Terriglobus albidus: one gene and its partner. The protein of the gene in region 1 interacts with the protein of each later gene in a pairwise test. Links are inferred from orthologs where the notes say so. Each region holds a gene or a part of one and is shown on either strand. Other genes may lie near its edges. The genes, in order: mtgA and FTW19_RS08870.

Region 1 (15,754 bases):
TGGCGCCTGCGCCGCCTTCTATGCAGTGGCTTATCTGAAGAAGAAGGGGCTGCCGTACGAGGGGACGGAGGTGGAGATCTCCGCGGAGAAGCTGACCTCCCCGGCTCGGCTGGGGGAGATACGGATCGTCGTCCATACCCCCTCAGAGTTGACTCCGGAGCATCAAGCCGGCGTCGATGACAGCGTGCATCACTGTGTTCTGCACAACACACTCACCCATCCGCCAAAAGTAACAGTGGAAGTGGGTACACCGCTCGTAGTATCTGTATAACTGCCGGTGTGAGGGGACCCCGTTACTAAGCAACCACCCCTGACGCATCGGGCATCTGACCTTTTGCCTGTTTTTCATTTAAATTCTGTCTGGTAGATGAGCAACAAGCGCTCAACCACCTGAGTGAGGGTGATGCGTGAAACGAGTTGTCAGCAAGTCAGCTAAGACTGATCTTGCAGCTTCTGTACTTACTGCTGAACTCCCTGCCGCGGACCGATCCCAGTTTGACATTGCGATCGTTCTGGACGCCTTGCGCCGCATGCGCGATGGCGACTTCTCGGTGCGCCTCCCCAATCACTGGACGGGAATTGAAGGTAAGGTCGCGGATTCCTTCAACGACATCGTCTCAGCCAACCAGCAGATGGCCGGCGAGCTGAAACGCGTCGGACAGGTCGTTGGCAAAGAGGGACGAACCCGCGAACGGTCGCGCTTTCAGGAGCGTCGGGGTTCCTGGGGAGAGATGGAGGCCAGCGTTAATACGCTGGTCGAAGACCTGCTCCGTCCCACGGTCGAGGTAACCCGAGCGATCGGCGCCGTAGCCCAGGGCAACCTGACGCAAACCGTCCGGCTTGACGTCGATGGCCGCCCCCTCGAGGGCGAGTTCCTGCGCTCGGCCAACATCGTCAACACGATGATTCAGCAGCTCAGCGTCTTTACCTCCGAGGTGACGCGTGTCGCCCGTGAGGTCGGTACAGACGGAAAGCTGGGCGGTCAGGCGGCGGTGCCTGGTGTGGCCGGAACCTGGAAAGACCTTACCGATTCCGTAAACTCCATGGCCAGTAACCTTACCGGCCAGGTGCGTAACATCGCCGAGGTGGCAACGGCAGTAGCCAGCGGCGACCTCTCCCGCAAGATCACGGTCGACGTGCGCGGCGAGATTCTGCAGCTGAAAGAGGCTATTAATACGATGGTCGACCAGTTGCGCTCCTTCGCCTCTGAAGTGACGCGCGTCGCCCGCGAGGTCGGTACCGACGGTAAGCTGGGCGGCCAGGCGGTGGTGCCTGGGGTGGCCGGAACCTGGAAGGACCTTACCGACTCAGTCAACGCCATGGCGGGCAACCTGACGGCCCAGGTCCGTAATATCGCCGAGGTAACAACGGCCGTCGCCCGCGGCGACCTCTCCCGCAAGATCACGGTCGACGTGAAGGGCGAAATTCTCGAGCTCAAAGACACCATCAACACCATGGTGGACCAGCTCAACGCCTTCGCCGGCGAAGTAACGCGCGTCGCCCGCGAAGTCGGTACCGAAGGCAAGCTCGGCGGCCAGGCGCAGGTGCCCGGTGTCGGCGGAACCTGGAAGGACCTTACCGACAACGTCAACTTCATGGCCTCGAATCTCACGGGCCAGGTGCGTAACATCGCCGAGGTCGCTACGGCTATCGCCAACGGTGACCTCTCCCGCAAGATCACAGTGGACGTGCGCGGCGAGATCCTGCAGCTGAAAGAGACCCTCAACACGATGGTCGACCAGCTCAACCGGTTCGCCGGCGAAGTGACGCGTGTTGCCCGCGAAGTCGGTACCGACGGTAAGCTGGGCGGCCAGGCCGAGGTTCCTGGTGTGGCCGGAACCTGGAAGGACCTTACCGACTCGGTTAACTCCATGGCTGGTAACCTGACGGCCCAGGTCCGTAACATCGCTGAGGTCACAACGGCTGTGGCCGGCGGCGATCTCTCGCGCAAGATCACGGTAGACGTGAAGGGCGAAATTCTCGAGCTGAAGAACACCATCAACACGATGGTGGACCAGCTCAACGCTTTCGCCGGCGAAGTAACACGTGTTGCCCGCGAAGTCGGTACCGAAGGCAAGCTTGGCGGACAGGCTGCTGTGCCTGGTGTTGCCGGAACCTGGAAGGATCTTACCGACAACGTTAACTTCATGGCCTCGAATCTGACTGGCCAGGTCCGTAACATCGCCGAAGTTGCTACCGCAGTAGCCCGTGGCGATCTCTCGCGCAAGATCACCGTGGACGTACGCGGCGAGATCCTGCAGCTCAAAGAGACGCTGAACACGATGGTGGATCAGCTCCGCTCCTTTGCTTCCGAGGTGACGCGCGTCGCCCGCGAAGTGGGTACGGACGGCAAGCTGGGCGGACAGGCAGAGGTGCCCGGTGTCGCCGGAACGTGGAAGGATCTTACCGACTCGGTAAACTCCATGGCCTCGAACCTGACTGGCCAGGTGCGTAACATCGCTGAAGTTTCTACGGCCATCGCGAACGGCGACTTGTCGAAGAAGATCACCGTAGACGTACGCGGCGAAATCCTGCTGCTGAAAGAAACCATCAACACGATGGTGGATCAGCTCAACGCGTTCGCCGGTGAAGTAACGCGTGTGGCCCGCGAAGTAGGTACCGAAGGCCGTCTTGGCGGCCAGGCCAATGTGCCAGGTGTTGCCGGAACGTGGAAGGATCTCACGGATTCAGTAAACTCCATGGCCGGCAACCTTACCGGTCAGGTCCGTAACATCGCCGAAGTGACAACGGCTGTCGCCCGTGGCGACCTCTCACGCAAGATCACGGTAGACGTGAAGGGCGAAATTCTCGAGCTGAAGAACACCATTAATACGATGGTGGATCAGCTCAACGCCTTCGCTGCCGAAGTTACCCGTGTTGCCCGCGAAGTGGGTACGGACGGTAAGCTGGGCGGCCAGGCTGAAGTGCCGGGCGTCGCCGGAACGTGGAAAGATCTTACCGACAACGTCAACTTCATGGCCTCGAACCTGACGGGCCAGGTACGTAACATCGCCGAAGTCGCAACGGCCATCGCGACGGGCGATCTCTCGAAGAAGATCACCGTAGACGTACGCGGCGAGATCCTGCAGCTGAAAGAGACCCTGAACACCATGGTCGAGCAGCTCCGCTCGTTCGCCGCCGAAGTTACGCGTGTTGCGCGTGAGGTCGGTACCGAAGGCCGTCTCGGCGGTCAGGCGAATGTGCCCGGTGTTGCCGGTACCTGGAAGGATCTTACGGACTCAGTCAACGCCATGGCCGGTAACCTCACTGGCCAGGTGCGTAACATCGCCGAAGTGACGACGGCCGTAGCCCGTGGCGACCTTTCGCGCAAGATCACAGTAGACGTGAAGGGCGAAATTCTCGAGCTGAAGAACACCATCAACACGATGGTGGACCAGCTCAACGCCTTCGCCGGCGAAGTAACGCGTGTCGCCCGTGAAGTGGGTACCGACGGTAAGCTGGGTGGTCAGGCTGAGGTGCAGGGCGTCGCCGGTACGTGGAAGGATCTTACCGACAACGTCAACGTCATGGCGTACAACCTCACCGAACAGGTGCGCGGCATTGTGAAGGTGGTAACGGCCGTCGCCAACGGTGACCTGACGCAGAAGCTGACCGTAAACGCGAAGGGCGAAGTAGCCGCGTTGGCCGAGACCATCAACAACATGACCGGTACATTGGCCATCTTTGCCGATCAGGTGACCACAGTCGCGCGCGAAGTCGGTGTAGAAGGTCGTCTCGGCGGCCAGGCAAACGTGCCTGGAGCTGCCGGTACATGGAAAGATCTCACCGGTAACGTCAACCTGCTGGCTGACAACCTCACCAACCAGGTACGCGCTATCGCCGAGGTTGCGACCGCCGTGACCAAGGGTGACCTTACCCGGTCGATTCAGGTGGAGGCGCGTGGCGAGGTGGCCGAGCTGAAGGACAACATCAATACGATGATTGATAACCTTCGTCTCACCACCGACCGTAACAACGAGCAGGACTGGCTGAAGACGAACCTTGCCCGCTTTACCGGCATGTTGCAGGGCCAGCGTGATCTGGCGACCGTGGGCCGCTTGCTGCTCTCTGAGCTGGTTCCGCTGGTGGCGGCGCAGCAGGGACTCATCTATCAGATGGATGAGGAAGATGCGCGGACGATGGTGCTGCTCTCCGCCTACTCCGGCACGCCGGAAGCCCATCAGGAACGCATCCTTCTTGGTGAGGGACTCATTGGTCAGTGTGCGCTCGAGAAGCGCCGTCTGCTGATCCACGATCTGCCGCCGGGAACGCTGCCGATTCGTTCCGGCCTGTTTGAAGCTGTGCCGCGCAATGTCATCGTTCTCCCGGTGCTCTTTGAAGGCCGCGTGAAGGCCGTCATCGAGCTCGGTACGCTGCACTACTTCACCGCCTCACACATGGCCTTCCTCGAACAGCTCACAGCGAGCATCGGTATCGTGCTGAACAGTATCGAGGCGACCATGCAGACAGAGGGTCTGTTGAAACAGTCGCAGCAGCTTGCAACCGAGCTGCAGACGCAGCAGACCGAGCTGCAGACCACGAACGAGCAGCTCGCGCAGAAGGCACAGCAGCTCGCCGAACAGAATGCGGAAGTGGAACGCAAGAACCAGGAGATCGAGCAGGCTCGCCGCGCTTTGGAAGACAAGGCCAAGGAGCTGGCGCTGACCTCGAAGTACAAGTCAGAGTTCCTGGCGAACATGTCGCACGAGCTGCGTACACCGCTGAACAGCATTCTCGTCCTGGGCCAGCAATTGACCGACAACCCGGACGGCAATCTCACACCCAAGCAGGTAGAGTTCGCACGCACCATTCACGGCGCCGGAACGGATCTGCTGAATCTGATCAGCGACATCCTCGATCTCTCGAAGATCGAATCCGGAACCGTCTCCGTCGAGGCGGAAGAGCTCTTCTTTGGCACCTTGCTCGAAGCCCTCGCTCGGCCCTTCCGTCACGAGGCGGAGAACCGGCGACTCAGCTTCGATATCGATGCTGACTCCCATTTGCCGCGCAGCCTGGTCACCGACTCAAAACGCCTGCAGCAGGTGTTGAAGAACCTGCTCTCCAATGCGTTCAAGTTCACGGAGAAGGGAAGCGTGAAGCTCAAGGTCTTCCCGGTTACCTCCGGATGGAGCGACGGACATCCCATTCTCAACGGCGCCGGCAACGTCATTGCCTTTGAGGTGACCGACACCGGTATCGGTATTCCGCAGGAGAAGCAGCGTATTATCTTCGAGGCCTTCCAACAGGCGGATGCCGGCACCAGCCGTAAGTACGGCGGCACCGGACTCGGCCTGGCCATCAGCCGTGAGCTCGCAAGCCTGCTCGGCGGCGAAATTCAGCTTCGCAGCGTTCCCCGCGAGGGCAGCACCTTCACCCTCTATATCCCGCAGACTTATGTCGGTCCGACGGCCGCCGTTATGTCGTATCCTGAGCGCGCTCAAGCCCACTACGCCGTCAATCTGAGTCTTCCTGTTGCGACAGCGGAACAGATTGTCGATCGCGTGGAAGACGACCGCGCAACTGTCGAGCCCGGCGATCCCACGCTGCTTATCGTGGAGGACGATCCCCACTTTGCGCGTATCCTTTGCGATATGGCACGCGACAAGGGCTTCAAGGTGCTGGTCGCGATGCGCGGAGCGGAGGCCCTGGCCTTCGCCCGTGAGTTCCGGCCTACCGCCGTCTCTCTCGACGTCTTCCTGCCCGACATGCTGGGCTGGGCCGTCCTGAATCATCTGAAGCAGGATCCTCTTACACGCCACATTCCGGTCCAGATGCTTACCCAGGACGAGGACTGGCACCATGGCTTGTCACGTGGCGCATTCTCCTATGTCACCAAGCCCACGACCGCCGAAGGTCTGGCGCAGGCCATCACGCGCATCAAGGAATTTTCGACGCCCCGCAGGAAGAAGCTGCTGATCGTCGAAGACAACCCGGCCGAGCAGACCAGCATCTGTGCACTGCTGGGCTACGACGATATCGATGTGGAGATTACCGACAGCGGAGCCTCTGCCCTGGCCGCTCTCGAACGGGACAACTTCGACTGCGTTGTCCTTGACCTTCGCCTTCCGGATATGACCGGTTTCGAGGTCCTCGAGAAGATCCATGAGGTCGAGAAACTGCACGAGCTTCCGGTCGTGGTCTTCACCGGAAAGGATCTTTCTCCGGAAGAGGATGCCCGCCTGCATACGCTCGCCCGCAGCGTTGTTGTGAAAGACGTCGAGTCTCCCGAGCGCCTGCTGGACGAGACCGCACTCTTCCTGCATCGTGTCGTCAGCGACCTGCCGGTGGAGAAGCAGCGGATGCTCGACCGCCTGCATCAGTCGGATGAGGCGCTGGTCGGGACCAAGGTTCTGGTGGTGGACGACGACGTCCGGAATATCTTCGCGCTCAGCAGCGTGCTGGAGCGGCGCGGTATGGTGGTGCTCACCGCCGGAACAGGACGCGAGGCCATCGAAACACTTGCAAAAACACCTGACATATCCATCGTGCTGATGGATATCATGATGCCGGAGATGGATGGTTATGAGACCATGCAGGTCATCCGGCAGAATCCTGAGTTCCACCGGCTGCCAATCATCGCTCTGACCGCCAAGGCAATGAAGGGAGATCGCGAGAAGTGCCTCGAGGCCGGAGCCTCTGATTACATGGCAAAGCCGGTCAATACTGACCAGCTGCTTTCCGGACTAAGAACGTGGCTTCATCGCTGATATGAACGTGGCAGCTCAAATCGACGCTCCAAAAACTATCCCGGACGTACCGCTTCCGGCAGAGGGCCAAGTGCAGGTTCAGCCGCAGACAGGAAAGCCGCCGGTCACCATTCTGATGGTGGATGACCAGCCCGGAAAGCTGCTCAGCTATGAGGTCGTCCTGCGCGATCTGGGAGAGAATCTGGTCAAAGCAACGTCTGCGCGCGAGGCCCTGGACTGCCTGCTGAAGCTCGACGTGGCCGTGGTGCTTCTGGACGTCAGCATGCCCGAGATGGACGGCTTCGAACTGGCCGATATGATGCGCCAGCATCCGCGGTTCCAGATGACGCCCATCATCTTCGTCTCCGCCGTACACCTCACCGATGTCGATCGCATCCGCGCCTACCAGAGCGGCGCCGTGGACTACATCTCGGTGCCGGTGGTTCCCGATGTTCTGCGGGCAAAGGTCAGCGTCTTCGCCGAACTGCACCGCACCACGCGCCAGCTGCAGCAGTTGAACCGCGAGCTGGAGGCGCGCGTTGCCGAACGCAGCCAGGCGTTACGGGTTCTCAATGCGCAGCTTCAGGAACGTGTCGCCGAGCTGGAATCCATCATGAAGGTTCTGCCGGTCGGTGTTGCCGTAGCCCAAAGCCCTGAGGGCAACGAGATCACTACCAATGCGGCCTTGCGTGAGATTCTCAACCTGGGTAGTACCGACAAGCCGATCGATCAGTCCTTTGCAGCCGCGGGCTACATCGCCTACCAGCACGGCAGGCGACTGGATGCGGAGGAGATGCCGGTGCAAACATCGCTGCGCACCATGCAGCCCACCGGCCTTACGGAACTGGAGCTGCGCCGCAATGGTGGTCTCGCGAAATCACTTCTGGCGAGCGCCTCTCCTGTCTTCGATGAAGCCGGGCAGGTTCGTGGCGCCGTGGGCGCATTCTTCGACATCACCGAACAGAAGCGCATGGAAGAGATACTCCGGGAACGAGCGGAGCTGCTGGAGCTGGCCACCGAGGCCATTATGGTGCGCGACTGGTCGGGTCGCATCCATTTCTGGAACTCAGGTGCTGAGGCTCTCTACGGCTGGAGCCGTGAAGAAGCCATTGGGCAGAACGCCCATGTCCTTCTTGCCACCAGATGGCCCGTGAGTCTTGATCACATGCGAGAAACGCTCAGGGCAGATAGTCGCTGGGATGGCGATCTGGTGCACCGCTGTAAGGATGGGCGTGAGGTCGTTGTCGCCTGTCGTCAGGCGCTGACAGTAAGCGGTGGGATGGTGCTCGAGATCAATCGCGATATCACCGCGCAACTTCGGGCGGAAGAGGCGTTGCGTCGTAACGACCGCCTGGCCGCCATGGGCAAACTTGCCGGCATTGTCGCTCATGAGATCAATAACCCCCTCGCGGCCATTACCAATGCCTTCTTCCTGCTACAGAACCATCCTTCGCTTGATACCGAAGCCCGCTACTACGCACAGCTGGCCGAGCAGGAACTGGCGCGTGTCTCGCACATCACGAAACAGACGCTCAGCTTCTATCGCGAGTCACAGATCGCAGTACCGTTACATCTCAGCGATCTGCTGAAAGATGTTCTCGAATTGCAGCACGCCAACCTGGTCTCGAATAATATCCGGCTGGAGACGCAATACAAGGTCACGGGCGAGGTGCACGGATTCCCGGGTGAGCTCAAACAGGTCTTCATGAATCTGGTTGCCAACGCGATCCAGGCCATGCCCCAGGGAGGGCGTCTCCGCATCCGGGTGAGGAATGCCATCCGGCGCGGAGAATACCTGCCGGGAATCGTGGTCAGTATTACGGACAGCGGTTGTGGCATACGGCCGGAAGATGCACGGCGTCTCTTCGAACCCTTCTACACCACCAAGTCAACCAAGGGCACCGGTCTGGGCCTGTGGATCAGTCGCGGCATCGTCGAAAAACATGATGGCACGCTTACCTTCCGAAGCCACTTCGGCGCCCAGGGAACGGCAACCTGTTTTCAGATCTTCCTCTCCACGCACAAGACGGCCTGATGTTTGCGATCAGAGAGCAGAGCTAGAGAGCATTTCTCCTGTTGCCGGGTATCCCGCAAGGGGCGTTCAGCGGCGTTTTCATTGCGAAAACGCTCATGGATGCGGAAACCCTACACTACATCTACAGGAGAAATGCTCTACCAGCCCATCTGCGCCATTCGCTTCAGGATGATTCCGCTGTAGCTGTTCATGCGTTCGGGCCTCCGCTTCAATGGAGCAGGAAGAATCGCAGCCAGCCGCGCCGCCTGCGCCCGGCTAATGCCGCGCGCTGAGGTTCGATAGTCGGTGCGGCAGGCAGCGTCTGCGCCGTAGAATCCCGGGCCCCATTCCACCACGTTGAGATAGAGCTCCAGAATGCGCTGCTTCCCAAGCGCCAGCTCCGCCACCGGCACCAGCGTTGCCTCAGCTACCTTGCGGATGACAGAGCGGCCCGTTCCGAAGAAGAGGTTCTTCACCAGTTGTTGCGTAATCGTGGAGGCTCCGCGCGTGCGCTCGCCCTCCATGTCCTCTCTGGCTGCTTTCTGGATCTCGCTCCAATCAAAGCCATGATGCTGGTAAAAGCGTGCATCCTCCGCAGCCACCACGGCATGCTGCAGGTCGGGCGAGATCTGGTTAAGTGGAATGAACCTATAGCGCTTGTTATAGGCGCCGCTTTGCGTCCACGACTGGATACGGCGCTGCATATGGACCGCCGTGGTGGGTGGGTCGATCCATCTCAGAGCTACGAGCGATAACGCCGCAAGCAACCAGAGAGCTGCGATGCCGAGACCAAGCCATCGAACAAGGCGCAGGATGGAGGATCTGCGAATCCGGAGCCTGGTTTGTATATCTGACGTGGGAGCCACTGTCAGCATCATAGCGTCCGCCATTCGTGTCCGGAATCTGAGCTTCCTAGCAGAATGTTGTCATCCTGAACCGTTCGGGGTCCCCAGCGAACTTGTTCGCTGGGGTGATTCGTGAAGGAACCCGCTTTTCAAAGCTTCGAATGACGAATGCACTTCATCCTTTAGCGCGAGAACATCAGATGCAACACACTAAAAGACCATTCACTCACCTGCGTGTTCGGCCGCCCGAAACAATCGTGTTATCTGCGGATCTCCCGTCTGTTCAGCCAACTGCGAGAACGGCGTTCCATCTGAATTGTTGGCCCGACGAAGCGCCGGGAATCGTCTGAGAAGGCGTGCGACCCATATCGCATCACCTCTCTCGATGGCGAAGGCGAGATCGTCCAGCTCGACGGCGAGGAAGCCGCCCATCTCGCGAAGATATTCGATGGCCCAGCCTGCCGGTGTGGCGCCGAACTCGCCGTCGCGGGTGTTGATCTCTGCTCCCTGCTGGATTAGAAACTCCGCAATCGCGCGATGGCCGCCAAATGCGGCGTGGTGCAGAACGGTGGCTCCGCGTTCGTCTCGCTGGTGCACAAGCCCCGGGTGCTGGGTGACGATCTTTCTAACCTCGCCGTCATCTCCGCGCTTGGCTGCTTCCAGTAGATCGTCAAAAATCCCCATATGTTTCTCCGCATCTCGCGATGGCGACAGCATGGTACTGCTATGAGGCGAGCTACGCCAAACCTGCCCTGAACTTCTCCCAGTCGTCCCTGCTCTGCGTGGCGTAGGCATGTGCAAACTCCAGCATGGCTTCGCGGAAGCGCCTGCCTTTGCCGATGTATCCCTGAATCAGCCCGGGATCGCCCGAACGAGCGTGTCCGCGAGCGAGTAGCTCTCCGCAGACCTCGGCGTACTGCTGCAAGCCGGCTTCATCCAGATGCGTGACATCGAGCGTGGCCTTGTGATCGTTGAGTTGGCGGACAAGATAATCGCGGCCTTCGAAGCGCGTATACCCAAGCATCGGGTCACTCTGCAGTTGCATGGCGCGGTGTCCGTTGACAACGCGTTGCCCATGGTTGGGCGTCTTGATAACGTTGGCGCTCAGGTAAGGGGAGTAGACGGAACTGGTTTCTTCCTTGATCTGCAGAAAGAGCGGGTCGTCGGCTCCGTTGCCTTCCATGTAGACCACGTAGTCGCGCATGCCAACGGAGCCGGTGCCAACGACCTTGAAGGCAACGTCGAGCGGTTTGTAGCGGGCAAGGAAGTGCTGGCGCTCCGGCTGCAGCGATTCGCGATACCGGCGTAGCGAGGCGAGCACAACGCGTTTCCGCTCTCCTTTGACGCGATGCAATACCGGCGGCAGGTTGCGAAAGACGCGGCCGCGCGCTGTTTCTTCGGTCAGGTGCTCGCGGGTGTGCAGGGGTGTGGAGCGCTCGGCCTTGCGCAGAATCTCAGAGATGGACGATACCGCATGTAGCCGATGCACCTGGAAACGTGCAGCCTCCAGCACCGGCAGACGGGCAAGCTGTTCCATCAGGCTGCAATAGCTGGCCAGAAAGATGTCGGCGGCGCCATGGCATCCGGTCTTGTGGACTCCGGCATCGTCTCCCGCGAGCAGAATGCTGGTGGTCATGCGCTTGATATCCCATTCGAAGGGCCCGCGGATGGTCTCGTCGAAGTCGTTGATATCGAAGATAAGTCGTCCATCGTCGCCCTCATACGCGCCGAGATTCTGCACGTGAGCGTCGCCACAGAGCTGGCAGATGATGGGGGTGTGCGGCGCAAGCGAGAGATCGAAGGCCATGATCGGTGCGGCTCCGCGGAAGAAGGCAAAGGCGGAGGCAGCCATGCGTTCGTTCTTGAGCGGGATCAAGGCAGCGACGCGTCCGCGCGTCGCTTTCGCCAGCAGTTTGCGAGGATCGGCGGTGCGCTGTGCGGCGTCCCAATGACCGAGTTCAGTACGCGCGACGGACTTACGATGTTGTGCTCCGCGTTGGACAGCGCGGGTTGCGTCTTTCTTCATAGTGTTCGCTAGTCTAGTGCGTTTTCCCTGTTGCCGGGTATCCGGAAAGGGACGTGCAGCGGCATTTTCTTTGCGCAAAACGCCCATAGATGCGGATGCCCTACACTACACCCACAGGGAAAATGCTCTAGCGAAGTGTTGGCTTGGGATGTTCAGTTTGTTGTTGTTTCTTCACTACGCCATGCTGAAACTGGTGGGAGCAGCGGGCTTCAGCCCGCTGATAAAGGATAAAAAGTAAATGGGCTTTAGCCCTGGGCCTCTTATCCCATTCAGGGAAAGGCCCAGGGCTAAAGCCCATTCCTTTTGTCGGATCGATAGACCGTGGGCTGAAGCCCACGGCTCCCACCCAATTCACTCGGGCGAATACTCTCGCGCGATATGTTCGATACGCGGGGTTTCCACTATCGCTTCCCCCCAGCCGCCTCCGCCGGGTGTCTCCACACGGATGCGGTCGCCGGCCCTCGCCTGAATGCTGCACTTGGCCGGCAGCTCCTCTTCTGTCTCTCCGCTCCGCAGATAAGAGATTCCTCGCTCTCCATCCGCGCCTCCCTGCAGACCGTACGGTGCGAATTTGCGCCGCTCGGTCAGCAGCGTAATGGTGCTGGGCGAAAGCAGTTCGATCTCGCGCACGATGCCGTCGCCGCCGCGATACTGTCCTTCACCGCCGGAGTTGTCGCGATAGCCGTACTGGATGACGCGGAAGGGGTAGGCATATTCCAGCGCTTCGACCGGCGTATTCAGCGAGTTGGTCATGTGGGTATGAATGCCGGAGATGCCATCTGCCGTGGGTCGTGCACCCATGCCTCCGGCGATAGTCTCGTAGTAAGCGAAGGGCTTGCCTGTTCGATGATCCACGCCACCGATGGTGAGGTTGTTCATCGTTCCGGAACTGGCGGCGGGAATGCGGTCGGGCATTGCCTTTGCGAGTGCGCGCAGCAGCACATCCACAATGCGCTGCGAGGTCTCGACGTTGCCGCCGGCTACAGGTGCGGGAAGCACTGCATCGACAATGCTGCCTCGCTCTGTCTCGACGATGACCGGGCGCATCAGGCCTGCGGTTGCAGGAGCATCTTCCGGCAGCAGGCAGCGCAGCACGTAATACACGGCCGAATAGGTGATGGCGTAGACGGCGTTGATGCTGCTCTTCACCTGCGGATGGCAGTCTTTGAAGCTGACCTTCGCAGCCTGTGCTTCGCTGTCCAGCGTGATGGTGACGCGGATAGGCAGCGGGGTCTCATCGAAGCCATCGCTGTCCATGAAGTCTTCGGCGGTATAGCTGCCGCTCGCGCACTGCGCGAACTGCGCTCGCATCAGGCGCTCGGAATAATCGAGCAACGCGACGGTGAGACGCCGAAGACGTTCAGCGCCGTGTTTCGCGATCAGCTCCTGCAGACGCAGTTCACCAACGCGGCAGGCACCAATCTGCGAGAGCAGATCGCCTTCGCGTTCTTCGGGAGTACGTACGTTATGCAGCACAAGCTGCAGGATTGCGCCGTTGATCTCGCCGCCTTCCACAATGCGCACTGGAGGGATGCGCAAACCTTCCTGATAGATCTCGCGGCAAAGGCCCATGGAGCCGGGATACAGCCCGCCTACATCGGCATGGTGTGCTCGCACGGCGACATACATCACCGGTGACTCCGCATCGGCTGCGGCGAAGACGCCCAGCACCATCGTGATATCCGGCAGGTGGGTTCCGCCCGCATATGGATCGTTCAGCATGGCGATATCGCCGGGACGAAGCGTCATGCTCTCCATCACTGCTTTGACAGACATAGGCATCGATCCCAGATGGACGGGCATATGGTCGCCCATGGCGATGACCTGGCCCATGCTATCGAAGACCGCGCAGGAGTAGTCACGGCGCTCTTTGATATTCGGCGAGAAGGAGGTGCGGCGCAGCGCGGCGCCCATCTCCTCAGCGATAGAGTGTGTCGCGCTTTTGAAGACTGCAAGCTCAATCGGATCGATAGCCGTCGCCATTCCCTGGGGCTCTGATAGTTGCACCGTGCTCATGCGACGTACACCTCGATGACTAAGTTGCCAAAAGCATCGACCTCGGCGATGCAGTCAGGTAGAACCACGGTGGTGGAGCTATACTCCGCAATCAGGGCAGGGCCAGCGAATCGATCGCCCGATCTGAGCTGTTCACGTTGGTAGACCTTGCTTTCTCTCCAAGCTCCATCAAAGTAGATCGGACGTGTCTTTCGTACCGCCTGGGATCCATCGCCTGCAATCAGCTCTGACTTCGGAAGCTCCACCGGAGCGGTGGGGACCGTGACACGGACGCGCACATTCACCACTTCCACTGGAGTTTCCGCGCTGGCATATCCATAGCGTTTGCGATGGAGAGAATGGAACTCGCCCATGTAGTTCGCTCCGTAGGGGACATTCAGCTCATATCCCTGACCGACGTAGCGCAGATCTATAGACCGCTCGACAGAGTGTTCGGCCTCGCCGGATAGCCCTTGTCGTTGCAGCTCTTCGATAGCTCGCGTTTCGAGTTCCTGTAGCTGGGCTGCAAGTGTTTCCGCATCGGATGCAGGCAGCATGACGGTCCGGCTGTAGTCGCGGACGGTATCGGCAAGAAGAATTCCCAGCGCAGACAGTGCCCCCGGAAGCCGAGGCACCAGGACGCGCGGAATCTGCAGCGAACGCGCCATCGAACAGGCATGCAGCGGACCGGCGCCGCCAAAGCTCACCAGCGTGAACTCGCGCGGATCGTAGCCGCGTTCAATCGAGATGACACGGATCGCCTTTTCCATTGCTGTTTCGGCCAGCAATACGATGCCTGCGGCAAACTGCTCGACACTGCCAAGGGAACCGCGCGCCTCCTCCATCAACTGCAACGTGCGCGTGTCGTCCAGCCGGACCTTGCCGCCGAGAAAGAGATCGGGATCAAGCCGTCCCAGCGTGACGTTGGCATCGGTAACGGTCGGCAATGTTCCGCGTCCGTAGCAGATCGGGCCTGGAACGGAGCCCGCGGACTCCGGCCCGACATGCAAGGCTCCGCCCGCATCGAAGCGTGCGATAGAGCCACCGCCTGCGCCCACGGTATGGATGTCGAGCATAGGCACGCTCACCGGCATCTCTGAGACGACAGCATCGCTGGTGGTGCGCGGCCCGCCTTCCGCGGCATCAATCAGCGAGACGTCCGTGGATGTTCCACCCATGTCAAAGCCAATGATCTTATCGAACCCTGCCAGCCGCGCCAGCCGGTAGGCTCCCATCACGCCGCCTGCCGGGCCGGAGAGCACTGTACGCACCGGCTCCTCGGCAGCGATCGATGCGGCGATGATGCCGCCCGAAGACTGCATCACCTGAACACTGCCGCCGGTATATGCAGCTTCGATCTCCGTTCCCAGACGGTGAAGATAGGTGCTTACCTTTGGCGCCAGATAGGCGTTGGTGACGACTGTGCTGCCGCGCTCATATTCGCGGAACTCGGGCAGAATCCGATGAGAGATCGAGATTGGCAGCCCCAGTGGCTGCAGTGCCTCGGCGACCAATTTCTCGTTTGCAGGGTTGGCAAAAGAGAAGAGCAGGGAGACGGCGATGGCTTCCGCTCCGCTGTCTTGAATTGCTGCTGCCAGTTGCCGCAGCGATTCTTCCGATGGAGTGCGCAGAACAAGGCCCTCAGCGGTAACGCGCTCGTCCACGCCAAAGCGAAGCTCTTTCGGAACGACAGGAGGTAGCGGCGACCGAAACCAGTCGTAGAGGCTGGTGCGCGCCTGGCGGCCGATTGCGATGGTGTCTTCAAAACCAGCGGTGGTAACGAACGCGACCCGCGCGCCTTTACGCTCCAGCATGGCATTGGTTCCGACGGTGGTGCCGTGACGCACCTCCGGAACCGCAGAGCTTTCTGCTACCTGCTTCACCGCATCCAGCACCGCACGGCCGGGATCGGCCGGAGTCGAAAACAACTTCAGGACCCGAACTTCGCCGTCTACCAGATACACGCAGTCGGTAAAGGTGCCGCCACTATCGATCGCTACTCGCAAAGGTACTGCTCCATTTGGAAGGAATCATATGCCCGCACTACCGGAACGTACATCATGTCCGGCTGCGGACGGGCTGTATATCCTTTCGCGGATCGCCGCGGAAACCTCCCTGCGGAATGCGGATCAGCGATGTTCTCTCCATCGTACGGATAACGTGCTCGGTTGCCCGGTCGCGCGCCTGC
Region 2 (5,244 bases), 1.9 Mb from region 1 along the record:
CGCCAGAGTCATACCGCACTGCAGTCCGGCGGCGATACCGGCCAGTGCGTTGTAGACGTTGTGTCGTCCCAAAAGCGCCAGCTTGGCCTCGGCACGCTCTCCTCCGGCAACCACGGTGAAGGTCATGCCCTCTTCGCCGGCTTCGTGCACATTCTCTGCCCGTACCGTCGCTGTTTCACCCAGGCCATAAAAGACGGCGCGGCCGCCCATCCCTTTACCGAAGGTGCCGACATACTCGTCGTCGGCGTTCAGAATCGCAATGCCGTCTGCAGGCAATGCCTCCACTAGCTCGTACTTGGCGCGGGCAATGCCGGCAATTCCATCCGGGAAGTACTCCAGGTGCACCGGAGCTACATTCGACACCACGGCCCAATCGGGCTCAGCAATCTTAGCCAGCAGGGCGATCTCACCGGTATGATTCATGCCCATCTCAAGGACGGCCATCTCATGCTCCGGCTCAAGGCGCAGCACCTGCAGCGGCACGCCGAAGTTATTGTTGAGGTTGCCCGCGGATTTCAGCACCTTGAATTTCGCTCCCAAAACGGCAGCCACGGCTTCCTTAGTGGTTGTCTTGCCCGCTGAGCCGGTAACGCCGATGACCCGTTTGCCCCAGTGTCGCCGGACAGCGGTTGCAAGCTTCTGCATCGCTGCCAGCACACAGTCTTCGCCTTCGGGCACGCGAAGCAGCTTACCTTCCTCGACAGTCGAGGGAACGACCCAGTGCATACTCACCACGGCAGCTACGGCGCCATCCTTCAACGCCGTCTCTACGAAGTCGTGACCATCCAGCCGTTCTCCCTTGACCGCAAAGAAGAGGTCGCCGGCGGCGATGGTGCGCGAGTCGATGGAATAGCCGTAGGCCACGGCATCGTCATCGAAGTCGCCTTCGGCGTGAATCCAATCCGCAATCTGGCCGAGCGTCAGCTTCATGCCATCTCCTTCAGTACGCGTGCAGCCACTTCGGCATCATCGAACGGAATCGTGCGGTCGGCCAGCACCTGGGTCTTCTCGTGTCCTTTGCCTGCCAGCAGCACAATGTCACCTGTCTTCGCTGTCGCCAGCGCCCGGCGAATGGCCTGCTCGCGATCGGCCTCAACGATGCAGTCTGTTCCCGTCTCTTCCACACCACGAAGCGCCTGCTCGATGATGATGCCGGGATCTTCCGTCCGTGGATTATCGCTGGTCAGCACCACCAGGTCGCTCCCCCGGCCGGCGGCACGCCCCATCTTCGGCCGTTTCGTGCGGTCGCGATCGCCGCCGCAGCCGAAGAGCGTGATCACACGATGGTCTTTTCCGGCCAGCTCCCTCGCCAGCCTGATCAGGTTCAGCAGTGCATCATCGGTGTGTGCATAGTCCACTGCCACCGTAACGCCTCGATCGTTAGGCACCGTCTGGAAGCGGCCCGGGACAAACGGCAGTTCCGCCACGCCCGCGGCAATCTGCTCCAGCGAAATACCGCGTGAATACGCCGCAGCAGAGGCAGCCAGGGTATTCAAGACATTCACACGTCCGGTCAGACTCGTCCGCAGCAGAATCTCTCCTGCAGGCGACTTCAGCAAAAAGCTCGTCTCGCCGGCACGCAATACAACCTCTTCCGCACGCCACTCGCCCTTTGTCATGCCGTAGGTGGCTACGACCGCCCCTTCCCGCAGAGCGAACTTCTCCAGACGATGACCATACTCGTCATCCGCATTGATAACAGCAACACGCGGTGGCGGCGCACCCACGCCCGCGAACAGGCGTTGCTTGGCGGCGAAGTACTTCTCCATCGTGCCGTGATAGTCCAGATGGTCCTGCGTCAGGTTGGTGAAGATGGCCACATCCACGGGCATGCCCCACACGCGCTCCTGATCGAGCGCGTGAGAGCTCATCTCCATCACAGCCTCGCTTGCTCCCGCCTGAACACCCTCGGTAAACAGCGCCAACAGATCGCGCGCTTCGGGAGTGGTGTGAGGAGACTCACGCACCTCGCCTGCCAGATGCACTTCGATCGTGCCAACGAGAACGCTCTTGCGCGCCGCAGCCTGCAGCATCGCCTCTACCAGGAAAGTGGTTGTCGTCTTTCCGTTCGTCCCGGTAACGGCTGTAAGCTTCAATTTTTGTTCGGGATGCCCGAAGAAGTTGGCGCTTGCCGTTGCCAGAGCGCGACGTCCATGCTCCATCAATCCGATGCAAAGATGTGGCCAGCGCGACAACGCGTTGGTGAAGCTCTCCCGGGAGTCGGTGATAACTCCGCCCGCGCCTTTATCCATTGCCTGGCGGATGAATTTATTGCCGTCGGTCGTGCCGCCGCGCATCGCCACAAACAGCGAGCCTTCGCGCACACGGCGCGAGTCATATTCGACACCCGTAATCTCGCACGAGCCATGCGTCTGCTCGTCGAGTTCGATACCTGCAACTACTTCGGAAAAAAGCATATAGAGAGACTGAGAAAAGGATCTTAGCGATGTACGGCCTAGCGCAGGAAGCGCACAACCACCTGCGTCCCCACAGGAACCATGGTACCTGCAGACGGCACCTGCTCCCTTGCCAGACCGCTGCCGACCGGCTGAACACGCAAACCTACCGAGTTCGCCTGCTGCACGACCTGACGCAGCGCAGCGCCATTGAACGCCGGCACCGCCACGCGTTTGGTCGCGTCGACAATCACGCCGCCATCTTCTTTACGCTGTGACAGTGGAGCAACCTTCGGCGCAGTCAGCGGTTTATTATCCGCCGCGTCGGCCATGGTGTTCGCTCCTCCGTTGGCGCGGAAGGCTGCCAGCACCTTCTCCGGTAACAGGTTCAGCACAGACTTCTTTGCCGGCTGCAACGCCACGGGCTCAGGCTCGGGCTTGGCAGGACCGGCGTTAGCCGTGCCCTTCAGCGGGTCATCATCCGGAAGCGCATTGGCCTCAGCAAACATGGCATTCAAATCGGCATTGCTGTCCTCGGGATGATCGTCGTGCTCGACCTTAGCCACGTTCATCTGCTCGACGCGCTTCTTCGGGTTGAAGGGCTGATCGTGCGGTATGCCCAGGTACTCCAGCACCTGCTGAGCCACTTCGGCGAAGACCGGCGCGGAGACCGAACCACCGTAGTAAGAAGGCCCTGCTGTAGGAGTATCGATCACCACCGCGACCGCGATCGCCGGCGTACTCACCGGAGCAATGCCGGCAAAGCTGGCGACGTGCTTGGTCTTGGAATAGGTATGCGTTGCCGTATCGATCTTCTGCGCCGTTCCCGTCTTGCCGCCGCTGGAATATCCGTTCAGCGCAGCCGACCCTCCAGTTCCACTCACCACGACGGCCTGCATCATGCTGCGCATCTTCGCAGCGGTCAGTTCACTGATCACACGATGCGAGCCATCCGGCAGGTTCTTCGGAAGCTCATTCTGGGGACGGAATGGGGTCGCTTTCAGCTCAGCATCGCCCTTCATCTTCTCCGTCTCGGAGAGGATGATGTGCGGCGGCAGATACATGCCGCCGTTGGCAATCGTAGAGACCATGGTGACCAGCTGAATCGGCGTCACACCCACCTCCTGACCGATGGCCAGTGAACCGATCGATGCCGGGTCCCACTTACGGACCGGACGCAACAGGCCACGAGTCTCGCTCGGCAGCTCGATACCGGAGCGATCGCCGAAACCGAAGTCGCGCATGTATTTATAGAAGCGCTCGTTGCCGAGCTTCATGGCAAGCTTTACCGCGGCGACGTCGCTGGACTTCTCCAGAGCACGCTGCACCGTAACCACGCCCATGCCGCGATCGGAGATGTCGTCATGAATCGTGCGGCCAAAGATCGTAATCGCGCCGCCCTGGCAGTCCACCAGGTCTTCCGGCTTTACGTTGGCGCCATCGAGCGCCGAGGCATACGTCACCAGCTTGAAGGTCGAGCCCGGCTCATAGACATCGCTCACTGCCAGGTTCGACAAAGCCTTCGGATCGAGATGCCGGGTCTCATTCGGATTGAAGCGCGGCGCCACCGCCAGTGCCAGAATCTGCCCCGAACGTGGATCCTGCACTACGACAACACCATGCAGCGCCTTGGTCTTCTCCACCTGCTCATCCAAGGCACGCTCGGCGATGTGCTGGATGTTAGCGTCGATGCTCAAGACCAGGTTCTCACCCGGAAGAGGCTCCTGCTCAATGCTGCCCAGCACCTTGCGACGCGCATCGAGCGCAGTGCGCACCTTACCCGGCGTGCCGTGCATATCTTCCTCGAACTCACGCTCCAGACCGCCCAGACCAATATCCTCAGCACCGACATAGCCCAGTACCTGCGAAGCCAGATCGTTGTTCGGATAGAAGCGCTTGAACTCCTTCTGGAAGTAGACGCCTTTGAGGTTGAGATCCTTAACCCGCTCAGCGATCTCAGGTGTCACACGATGCGCAACCCAGGCGAAGTTATGCGAGGCGGTGAAACGCGCCAGGATGCTCTGTTCGGAGGTGAAGCGGTCTTCCGGATCGTCGTGTACGACATGGGCCAGCAGACTGGCGGCATCGCCGGCGTTGCTGCCGAGCTCCTTGGGAACCGCGTAGATCGAATCCACGGAGACAGTCATCGCCAGCTCACGCAAATTGCGGTCATACAGCAGACCACGCCGCGGAGCCACGGTCACACTGCGCTCCTGCTGGCTCGCAGCCTTCTCTACATAGTGCGAATGGCGGATGATCTGCAGCCAGGCCAGGCGGCCCGAGATGACCACCGTCCAGAAAAGAAAGAACGCCGCCACGTAGACGAACCGGACACGCTTGATCGGTGCGGTTAGCGTCTGACGTGGGGGCGCCACAGTATGCATCTACTTCAACCTCAGCATCCAGAGAAACAACAAAACAACAAACCTATTAATGCGTAGCAACCTGCGCCACGACCGGAGCGTTCGGATCGTTCACACCATCCGGACGAACCACCTGACCGGGCAGCGGAGCTGACAGGCCAAGCTGCGCGGCCATGGTGTGGATCCGCTCAGGATCGGTCAACTGGGCCTCCTGCAGACGGAGCTGGCGATTCTGCTCCTGCATCTGCCCAACCTGCTGCTTGGCGGCCTCGATCTTGTAACCCGCTTCAATCGCGCTGAAGTGCTGCCAAACGTACACCATCACCAGCACGAACAGCACCGCGCAGGCGGAGCCGAAGGTACGCATCTCACGCTTGCGGACCGGATCATCGGCCTTCACGATGCGCGAGTTGTCGAGGTACTTGTGGAAGAGAACCTCGGGCGTCGGTCCGCGGCGCGCCGCGCGCTGTGTCTCATAGACACGG

Evidence for each region.
Region 2: the proteins of mtgA (region 1) and FTW19_RS08870 interact in binary tests that used the Escherichia coli proteins (3 or more experiments, as listed by UniProt). The link is inferred for Terriglobus albidus from one-to-one orthologs.

Annotation. Positions count from the first base shown.
Region 1 is NZ_CP042806.1:280,009-295,762, reverse strand. Bases 7,719-10,712 are described here. They hold mtgA (monofunctional biosynthetic peptidoglycan transglycosylase), read right to left. Parts: upstream 9,579-10,712; coding sequence 8,859-9,578; downstream 7,719-8,858. Other genes in these bases: FTW19_RS01135 (DUF2252 domain-containing protein), read right to left, coding at 10,282-10,712; FTW19_RS01140 (ankyrin repeat domain-containing protein), read right to left, coding at 9,768-10,229; FTW19_RS01150 (hybrid sensor histidine kinase/response regulator), read left to right, coding at 7,719-8,721. Outside these bases: FTW19_RS01160 (OsmC family protein), read left to right, coding at 1-271; FTW19_RS01155 (HAMP domain-containing protein), read left to right, coding at 408-6,707; more of FTW19_RS01150, read left to right, coding at 6,715-7,718; more of FTW19_RS01135, read right to left, coding at 10,713-11,571; FTW19_RS01130 (hydantoinase B/oxoprolinase family protein), read right to left, coding at 11,923-13,587; FTW19_RS01125 (hydantoinase/oxoprolinase family protein), read right to left, coding at 13,584-15,572; FTW19_RS01120 (GntR family transcriptional regulator), read right to left, coding at 15,625-15,754. UniProt on the Escherichia coli protein: Peptidoglycan polymerase that catalyzes glycan chain elongation from lipid-linked precursors. May play a role in peptidoglycan assembly during cell division in collaboration with other cell division proteins.
Region 2 is NZ_CP042806.1:2,190,632-2,195,875, reverse strand. The notes cover bases 2,119-5,128. They hold FTW19_RS08870 (penicillin-binding protein), read right to left. Parts: upstream 4,781-5,128; coding sequence 2,456-4,780; downstream 2,119-2,455. Other genes in these bases: FTW19_RS08865 (cell division protein FtsL), read right to left, coding at 4,827-5,128; FTW19_RS08875 (UDP-N-acetylmuramoyl-L-alanyl-D-glutamate--2,6-diaminopimelate ligase), read right to left, coding at 2,119-2,417. In the rest of the region: FTW19_RS08880 (UDP-N-acetylmuramoyl-tripeptide--D-alanyl-D-alanine ligase), read right to left, coding at 1-930; more of FTW19_RS08875, read right to left, coding at 927-2,118; more of FTW19_RS08865, read right to left, coding at 5,129-5,244. UniProt on the Escherichia coli protein: Essential cell division protein that catalyzes cross-linking of the peptidoglycan cell wall at the division septum. Required for localization of FtsN.